2 regions of the Agrococcus jejuensis genome follow, and region 1 is predicted to be linked to the other one. Evidence: riboswitches for the same ligand, from Rfam matches in the RefSeq annotation. Region 1 holds a riboswitch; the other holds the start of a gene.

Region 1 (3,887 bases):
CGCCGACACGAGCACGAGGATCGCGATGACGTTGGCGACGAGGCCGAGGATGCCGAAGACGAGCAGCGGGCCGCCCTCGACCTCGGGCGGGTCGAGCAGGCGGCGCACGCCCTCGATGAGGGCGAAGACGCCGATCGCCAGCAGGATGCCGGCCTGCGCGGCGGCGCTCAGCACCTCGGCGCGGGCGAAGCCCCACGTGCGGCGCGACGTCGGCGGGCGCATCGCGAGGGTCGCGGCGACGAGCGAGAGCGCGAGCCCGCCGACGTCGGTGAGCATGTGGCCCGTGTCGACGAGCAGCGAGAGCGAGCCGGTGACGACGGCGCCGACGGCTTGGATGACGAGCACCGCCGCCGTGATGCCGAAGGCGATCGCGAGGCGGCGGCGGTTGGCGACGGCGCCGTGCGCATGCCCGTGATCGTGGCCGCCGTGGCCGTGGCCGTGCCCGGCGCCCATCAGGCGGCTCCGTGGTGGTGCTCGGCGTCGCCGTCGACGCGGGCGGCGAGCGCTGCGGCGGCGTCGAGCAGCACCGTGACCTCGTCGGGAGCGACGATCGAGTGCCACGAGGCGCGGCCCTCTGGCCTCGACGTCACGAGCCCGCAGTCGCGCAGGCACGCGAGGTGCGCGCTCACGGTCGACTGCGCGAGGTGCAGGTGGTCGGTGAGGTCGCGCACGCGATGCTCGCCCTCCATGAGGTGCGTGAGCAGGCGGATGCGGCCGGGGTCCGAGAGCGCGTGCAGCACCGTGGCCACGCGCATCCGATCCATCGTCATGTGGCGATGATAGCGCCAGTGGACGATTCGACGGAAGGAGTCAGGCGAGCGGCTCGACCTCGACGGGCAGCGCGATCTTCGCCGTGCGGCCGTCGCCCGACGAGCGTCCCGTGAGCCGGCGACCGATCCACGGCAGCACGTGGCGGCGGTAGTAGAGGGCGTCGCGTCGCCCCTCGGCGGTCGTGACGGGCACGAGGTCCTCCCACGCCGCCGGCGCGTCGACGCCGAGCGCGTGCAGGAAGGTCGTCGCTGCCCGCGCGTGGCCCGCGGCGTTGAGGTGCAGCCGGTCGTCGGTCCAGAAGCGCCCGTGCTGCAGCTCGACGTCGGTCCAGTTGTCGACGAACGGCACGTCGAGCGCATCCGCCCACGAGCGCACCGCGTCGCGCAGCGCATCGCCGCGCCGCAGCATCACGCCGCCGCCCGCCATGACCGCCGACGGGTTCGCCCCCGACACCATCACGGGCACGATGCCGGCGTCGAGGATGCGGTGCACGGCCGTCTCGAGCTGGCCGCTCACCCAGTCGATCGTGACGCGCGGGCGCAGGATGTCGTTGCCGCCGCCGTTGATCGACAGGTGGCTCGGGCGCAGCGCGATCGCGGCGTCGAGCTGCTCGTCGAGGATCGGCCCCAGCTTGCGGCCGCGCACGGCGAGGTTCGCGTACTCGATCGACTCGCCCTGCGCCGTCGCGAGCCCCACGGCGGCGAGGTCTGCCCAGCCGCGCACGGCATCCGATCCGGCGACCACGTCGCCGTAGCCCTCCGTGAACGAGTCGCCGATCGCCACGAGCCTCGAGACATGCACGACCCCAGGCTAGGCCGGGCGTAGCATGGGCTTCAAACCACGGGAGTCCGGTGCGCCGGGCTGAGAGGAAGGCCGAAGCCTTCGACCGTCGAACCTGATCCGGGTCATGCCGGCGCAGGGAGCGATCTCACCCGTGCCCTTCCCTCGAGAGGCACACCATGTCCACCATCACCGCGCCGTCGGGCGCTCCCACCGTGTCGCGCTTCCGCTGGCGCGTCGTCGACATCGTCACCGCATCCGTGCTCGCCGTCGCGTGCGGCCTGCTGTTCGTGCTCTGGAACGGCGTCGGCGGCGCCTGGTTCGCGGTCGCGGATGCGTTCACGCCCGGCTTCGGCGGCATCGCCGTGGGTCCGTGGCTGCTGGGCGGCGTCATCGGCGGCCTCGTGATCCGCAAGCCCGGCGCTGCGATCTTCGTCGAGGTCGTCGCCGCCAACGTGTCGACGCTGCTCGGCAGCCAGTGGGGCATCGAGACCGTGTACTCGGGCCTCGCGCAGGGCATCGGCGCCGAGCTCGTGCTCGCCGTGCTGCTGTATCGCCGCTTCGGCGTCGTCGCCGCGATGGCGACGGGCATCGGCGCCGCCGTCGGCGCATGGACGCTCGAGCTCTTCCTCTCTGGCAACCTCGCGAAGGGTCCGGAGTTCCTCGGCATCTACCTCGGGTCGCTCGTCGTCTCGGGCGCGCTGCTCGCCGGCCTCGTCGGCTGGCTGCTCGTGCGCGGCCTCGCCGCGACCGGCGCGCTCTCGCGGTTCGCGGCCGGGCGCGAGGCGCAGCGGCGCGCGTGACCGCCGCCTCGATCCGCGCCGACGGATGGGGCTGGCGACACGCTGCCCGCACCCGTCCGGCGGTCGCGGGCCTCTCCTTCAGCGTCGAGCCGGGGGAGCGCGTGCTGCTGCTCGGGCCCTCGGGCGCGGGCAAGTCGACGCTGCTCGCGGGGCTCGCGGGCGTGCTCGGCGACGCCGAGGACGGCGAGGAGAGCGGATCGCTCGCGGTCGACGGCGCGCATCCCGCGACGACGCGCGGCACGGCCGGGCTCGTGCTGCAGGATCCGCAGGCGAACACGATCCTGTCGCGCGTCGGCGACGACGTGGCCTTCGGGGCCGAGAACCTGCGCGTGCCGCGCGACGAGATCTGGACCCGCGTGCGCGAGGCGCTCGACGCCGTGGGCCTCGCCGTCGACCTCGAGCGCTCGACGGCGGCGCTGTCGGGCGGCCAGCGGCAGCGGCTCGCCCTCGCGGGCATCCTCGCCATGCGCCCCGGGCTCGTGCTGCTCGACGAGCCGACGGCGAACCTCGACCCCGAAGGCGTCGTCGAGGTGCGCGACGCCGTCGTGCGCATGCTCGACGCCACGGGGGCGACGCTCGTCGTCGTCGAGCACCGCGTCGACACGTGGCTGCCGGTCGTCGACCGCGTCGTCGTGCTCGACCCGGGCGGCGGCGTGCTCGCCGACGGGCCGGCGGATGCGGTGTTCGCGCGCCACGGCGACGCTCTCGCCGAGTGCGGCGTGTGGGTGCCTGGGCACCCCGTCTCGGTCGAGCGCCGCGAGGTCGCGGCGGGCGACGAGCTGCTGCGTGCGTCGGGCCTCGTCGTCGGCCGCGACGCGCCCGTGCGCCCGCCCGTCGACCTCGCGCTCGCCGCGGGCACGTCGACGGTCGTCACGGGGCCGAACGGCGCGGGCAAGTCGACGCTCGCCCTCACGATGGCGTCGCTGCTGCCGCGGCTCGGCGGTACGCTCGCCGCGTCGCCGACGCTCGCGGGCGGCCTGTCGCCCGACCCGGGGCGGTGGCGCTCGAGCGCCCTCGCGACGCGCATCGGCACGGTGTTCCAGGAGCCCGAGCACCAGCTCGTGGGCCGCACGGTGCGCGAGGAGCTCGGCATCGGCCTGCGCGCCGTCGGCGTGCCGCGCGCCGTCCACGCCGCGCGCATCGACGCGCTGCTGCAGCGCCTGCGCCTCGACCACCTCGCCGACGCGCATCCCTTCACGCTCTCGGGCGGCGAGCAGCGCCGCCTGTCGGTCGCGACGGTGCTCGCGACGGGCCCGCGCGTCGTCGTGCTCGACGAGCCGACGTTCGGGCAGGACCGCCGCACGTGGCGCGAGCTCGTGACGCTCATGGCCGACCTCGTGGCCGACGGCGCCGCGCTGCTGTCGGTGACGCACGACGCCGACGTCGTGCGCGTGCTCGGCACGTCGACGTCCACCGACCGCGTCGTCGGGCTGGACGCCGCATGATCGGCACCCGTCGCGTCGCGCCGCCGACGCACCTCGATCGCGTGAACCCCGTCACGCCGTTCCTCGCCGCCATCGTGCTGTCGCTGCC
Region 2 (3,887 bases), 670 kb from region 1:
AGCCCCGTCGGCACGGCGAGGCCGGCCGTCGCGGTGCCGGCGAGCAGCACGAGCGCGCCCGCGAGCGTCCACGGCCGACGGCGCAGGATGCCCCACGCGAGCCGCGCGGTGTCGCGGCCGGAGGCGATCGGCAGGGTCGATGCGCTCACGAGACCGCCTCCACGTAGGTCGCGCTCGACGCCATGAGCGCCTCGTGCCGGTCGGTGGCGGCGACGCGGCCGCCCTCGAGCACCACGACGCGGTCGGCGCGCGCGAGCAGCTGCGGCGTCGAGCACACGACGACGACGGCGCGGTCCGCGACCGCGTCGCGCAGCCGCTCGGCGATGCGCAGCTCGGTGACGGCGTCGACCGCGGTCGTCGGGTCGTGCAGCACGAGCGCCGCCGCCGGGGCCGCGTAGGCGCGGGCGAGGGCGAGGCGCTGCCGCTGCCCGCCGGAGAGGGAGCGGCCCGAGGGACCCACGTCGGTCGCCGTGCCGCTCGGCAGGGTCGCGAGGGCGTCGTCGAACGCCGAGGCTGCGAGGGCCGGATGCGGGTCGCCCGACGAGCGCCCGAGCACGTTGCGCGCAACGGAGCCCGCGATCGCATGCGCGGCGTGCGGTGCGGCGACGACGTGCTCGTACCTACGGCTCGCGGGCAGCGCTGCGAGGTCGTGCCCGTCGACCTCGACCGTGCCCGCCTCGGGCACGCGCGTGCCGCCGAGCAGCGCCACGAGCTCGGCAGCGGTCGGCGCGTCGGCCACGACGCCCACGACCTCGCCGGGCGCGACGTCGAGCGAGACGCCGCGCACGTGCTCGCCCACGACGTCGCGCATGCGGATGCCCGCGCCGAGCGGCGCGCGGGCATCGCCATCCGCGTCGTGCGCCGGCGGGGCGTGCAGCAGCGACAGGACGCGGGTCGCGGAGGCCGTCGCGCGCGCCCAGGTGGCGCCGACGTTGACGGCGAGCGCCTGCAGCGGGCCCATGACCACCTGCACGACGCCGACGACCGTGATGAGCTGCCCGACGGTGATCGAGCCGCCGATGGCCATGGCGACGGCGGCGATGCCGATGCCGGCGACGAACGAGCCCGTCGCGATCCTCGAGAGCGCGACGAACCACGCCTCCGTGCGTCGTGCGGCGATCGCCGCGTCGAGCGCGCGGCTGCTCGCGGCGCGGTAGCGCGTGCTCGCCTGCGCCGTCGCGCCGAGCGCCGAGAGCGTGCGGAAGCCGCCGATGACGTCGGCGGCGAGCGTCGCGGCATCCGCCGTCACCTGCTGCTCGGCCTCCGCCCGCTGGCGCAGGGCCTTGCCGATGCGATCGAGCAGCAGCAGGAAGATCGGTCCGCCGGCGATGACGGCGACGCCGAGCGGCCACGAGATGCCGACGAGCACGATGCCGGCGACGATCACGGCGGCGAGCTCGGCGATGGGGAAGACGAGCAGCATGACGCCGCCCGACACCGTCTGCACGTCGGTGCCGCCGATGCCGAGCAGCTCGCCCGCCGAGCGCGGCCGGTCGCCGAAGCCGCGCGGGTCGAGCATGCGCCACGTCGTGCGCATGCGCAGCCCGTGGTGCGCCTCCTCCATGCCGCGCAGGCCGAAGAAGATGCCGACCTGGAAGGCGAGCGCGAGCGTGAGGAACACGCCCACGAGCACGCCGATCCACGTCCACAGCGCGACGGGGTCGTGCGCGACGATGCCGCGGTCGATCACGAGGCCGACGACGACGGGCACGGCGATCTCGCACACCTGGTGCACCGTGATGCCGGCGAGGCCGGGCAGCACGCGGCGCCACGCGCCGACGGCGGTGCCGGCGACGAGTCGCCGGGGTCCGGCCGAGGTCGCCGAGCTCGAGGGACCGGCCTGCGGGGATGCGTGGGCGCGCGCGGACATGGGACCTTCCGGGGGGGGCTTGGGGGTGGGCCTGCGCGCAGCGCGCAGCGAGGCCTTGCAGCAAGGGTACCCTTACCTGCACGCTGCGCGCACCGTGCTAGCGTCGCCTCCACGACACGGGGTGCCCCTGCCTGGGGCTGAGATCACACCCGGCGAACCTGATCGAGCTCGTACTCGCGGAGGGATGTCATCCATGGCACACGTCCACCCTGCCCACCCGATGCCGCTGCACGCGGCCCACCTGACGCCGGCGGAGGCCCTGGCGGCGCTCCGCGCCGCGGCGCCGCTCACGCAGTGCATCACGAACCACGTCGTCACGGGCTTCACGGCCAACGTGCTGCTCGCGCTCGGCGCGAGTGCCGCGATGGTCGACATCCCCGACGAGGCCGGCGCGTTCGCGGGCGTCGCCGACGGCGTGCTCGTGAACCTCGGCACGCCCACGGCCGAGCAGCGCGCCGCGGCGCGCGAGGTCGTCGCCGCGACCGATCGCTGGGTGCTCGACCCCGTCGCGGTCGGCACCCTGCCGGTGCGCACCGCGTTGGCGCACGAGCTGCTCGCGCACGGTCCGGCGATCGTGCGCGGCAACGCCTCCGAGATCCTCGCCCTCGCCGGCGCGGGCGGAGGCGGTCGCGGCGTGGATGCGACGGACGGGCCGGAAGCGGCTGCCGAGACCGCGATGCGTCTCGCGGCCGAGACGGGAGCGGTCGTGGCCGTGTCTGGCGTCGTCGACCTCGTGACCGACGGCCGCGAGGTCGTGCGCGTGCCCGGCGGCTCGCCGCTGCTCACGCGCGTGACGGGCGGCGGCTGCTCGCTCGGCGCGACGATGGCGGCGTTCCTCGGCGTCTGCGCACCGCTGTCGGCGGCCGTCGCGGCGTCGCTCGTGCACGCGCGGGCGGCGGAGGTCGCCGCGGCGGGTGCCGACGGTCCCGGCTCGTTCGCCGTGCGCTTCCTCGACGCCCTCGCGGCGCTCGAGCCCGCGGACCTCGACGAGGCGCGCCTCGAGCGTCGCATGGTGGAGGTCGCACGATGAGCGTCGCGGGCATCCACCTCGTCACCGACGAGCGGCTGCCGGTCGATCGGCTGCTCTCGGTCGTCGACGCCGCCGTCGGCGCGGGCGTGCGCGTGGTGCAGCTGCGTGCGAAGCACGCGACGGCGCGCGAGCTCGTCGCGCAGGCGGTCGCGCTCTCGTCGGTCGTCGCCGGCCGTGCGTCGCTGCTCGTCGACGACCGGCTCGACGTCGTGCTCGCCGCCCGCGGCGCAGGTGCGCGCGTCGACGGCGTGCACCTGGGGCAGTCCGACGTGCCGCCAGAGACCGCGCGGCGCCACCTCGGCGCGACGGCGATCGTCGGCTGGACGGCGTCGACGCCCGAGCATCTCGCCGCCGCCGCGGCCATGCCCGTCGGCACGCTCGACTACCTCGGCGTCGGCGTGCTGCGCGCCACCGCGACGAAGCCCGACCATCCGCCCGCCCTCGGCGTCGCCGGCATCCGCGCCGTCGCCGCCGCCACCGACCTGCGGTGCATCGCGATCGGTGGCGTCGACGTGCGCGACGTGCCCGGCCTCGCCGTCGCGGGCCTCGCGGGCGTCGCGGTCGTCTCGGCCGTGAGCGCCGCCGCCGATCCGCGCGCGGCCGCCGCGGCGCTCGTCGCGGCGTGGCAGACCGCGGCGGGGGTGCGCGCATGAGCCGCATCCCTCGCGTGCTGTCGATCGCCGGCAGCGACCCGTCTGGCGGCGCCGGCATCCAGGCAGACCTCAAGGCCATCGCGGCGCACGGCGGCTTCGGCATGGCCGTCGTCACAGCGCTCACGGCGCAATCGACGCGCGGCGTCGTCGACGTGCACGTGCCGCCGCTGCCCTTCCTCGACGCGCAGCTGCGCACGCTGAGCGACGACGTCGCGATCGACGCCGTCAAGCTCGGCATGCTGGCGTCGGCGCCCGTCGTCGCGGTCGTCGAGCGCTGGCTCGCCGACGTGCGCCCGCCGCTCGTCGTGCTCGACCCGGTCATGGTCGCGACGAG

The links. A riboswitch is a leader RNA that binds a small molecule or an ion and turns the genes downstream of it on or off. The one in region 1 is predicted to bind thiamine pyrophosphate.
Region 2: linked by a shared signal. The riboswitch ahead of thiM (hydroxyethylthiazole kinase) and the one ahead of BLQ67_RS16925 (ECF transporter S component) in region 1 are both predicted to bind thiamine pyrophosphate.

What each region holds. Positions count from the first base shown of each region.
Region 1 is NZ_LT629695.1:3,118,159-3,122,045, forward strand. Features, by position in the region: gene BLQ67_RS14740 (cation diffusion facilitator family transporter) at 1-453, opposite strand, end outside; gene BLQ67_RS14745 (ArsR/SmtB family transcription factor) at 453-770, opposite strand; gene BLQ67_RS14750 (SGNH/GDSL hydrolase family protein) at 811-1,572, opposite strand; TPP riboswitch at 1,602-1,710, shown strand; gene BLQ67_RS16925 (ECF transporter S component) at 1,731-2,354, shown strand; gene BLQ67_RS14760 (ABC transporter ATP-binding protein) at 2,351-3,799, shown strand; gene BLQ67_RS14765 (energy-coupling factor transporter transmembrane component T family protein) at 3,796-3,887, shown strand, end outside.
Region 2 is NZ_LT629695.1:383,723-387,609, reverse strand. Features, by position in the region: gene BLQ67_RS01805 (ABC transporter ATP-binding protein) at 1-149, opposite strand, end outside; gene BLQ67_RS01800 (ABC transporter transmembrane domain-containing protein) at 146-1,870, opposite strand; TPP riboswitch at 1,978-2,072, shown strand; gene thiM (hydroxyethylthiazole kinase) at 2,064-2,900, shown strand; gene thiE (thiamine phosphate synthase) at 2,897-3,553, shown strand; gene thiD (bifunctional hydroxymethylpyrimidine kinase/phosphomethylpyrimidine kinase) at 3,550-3,887, shown strand, end outside.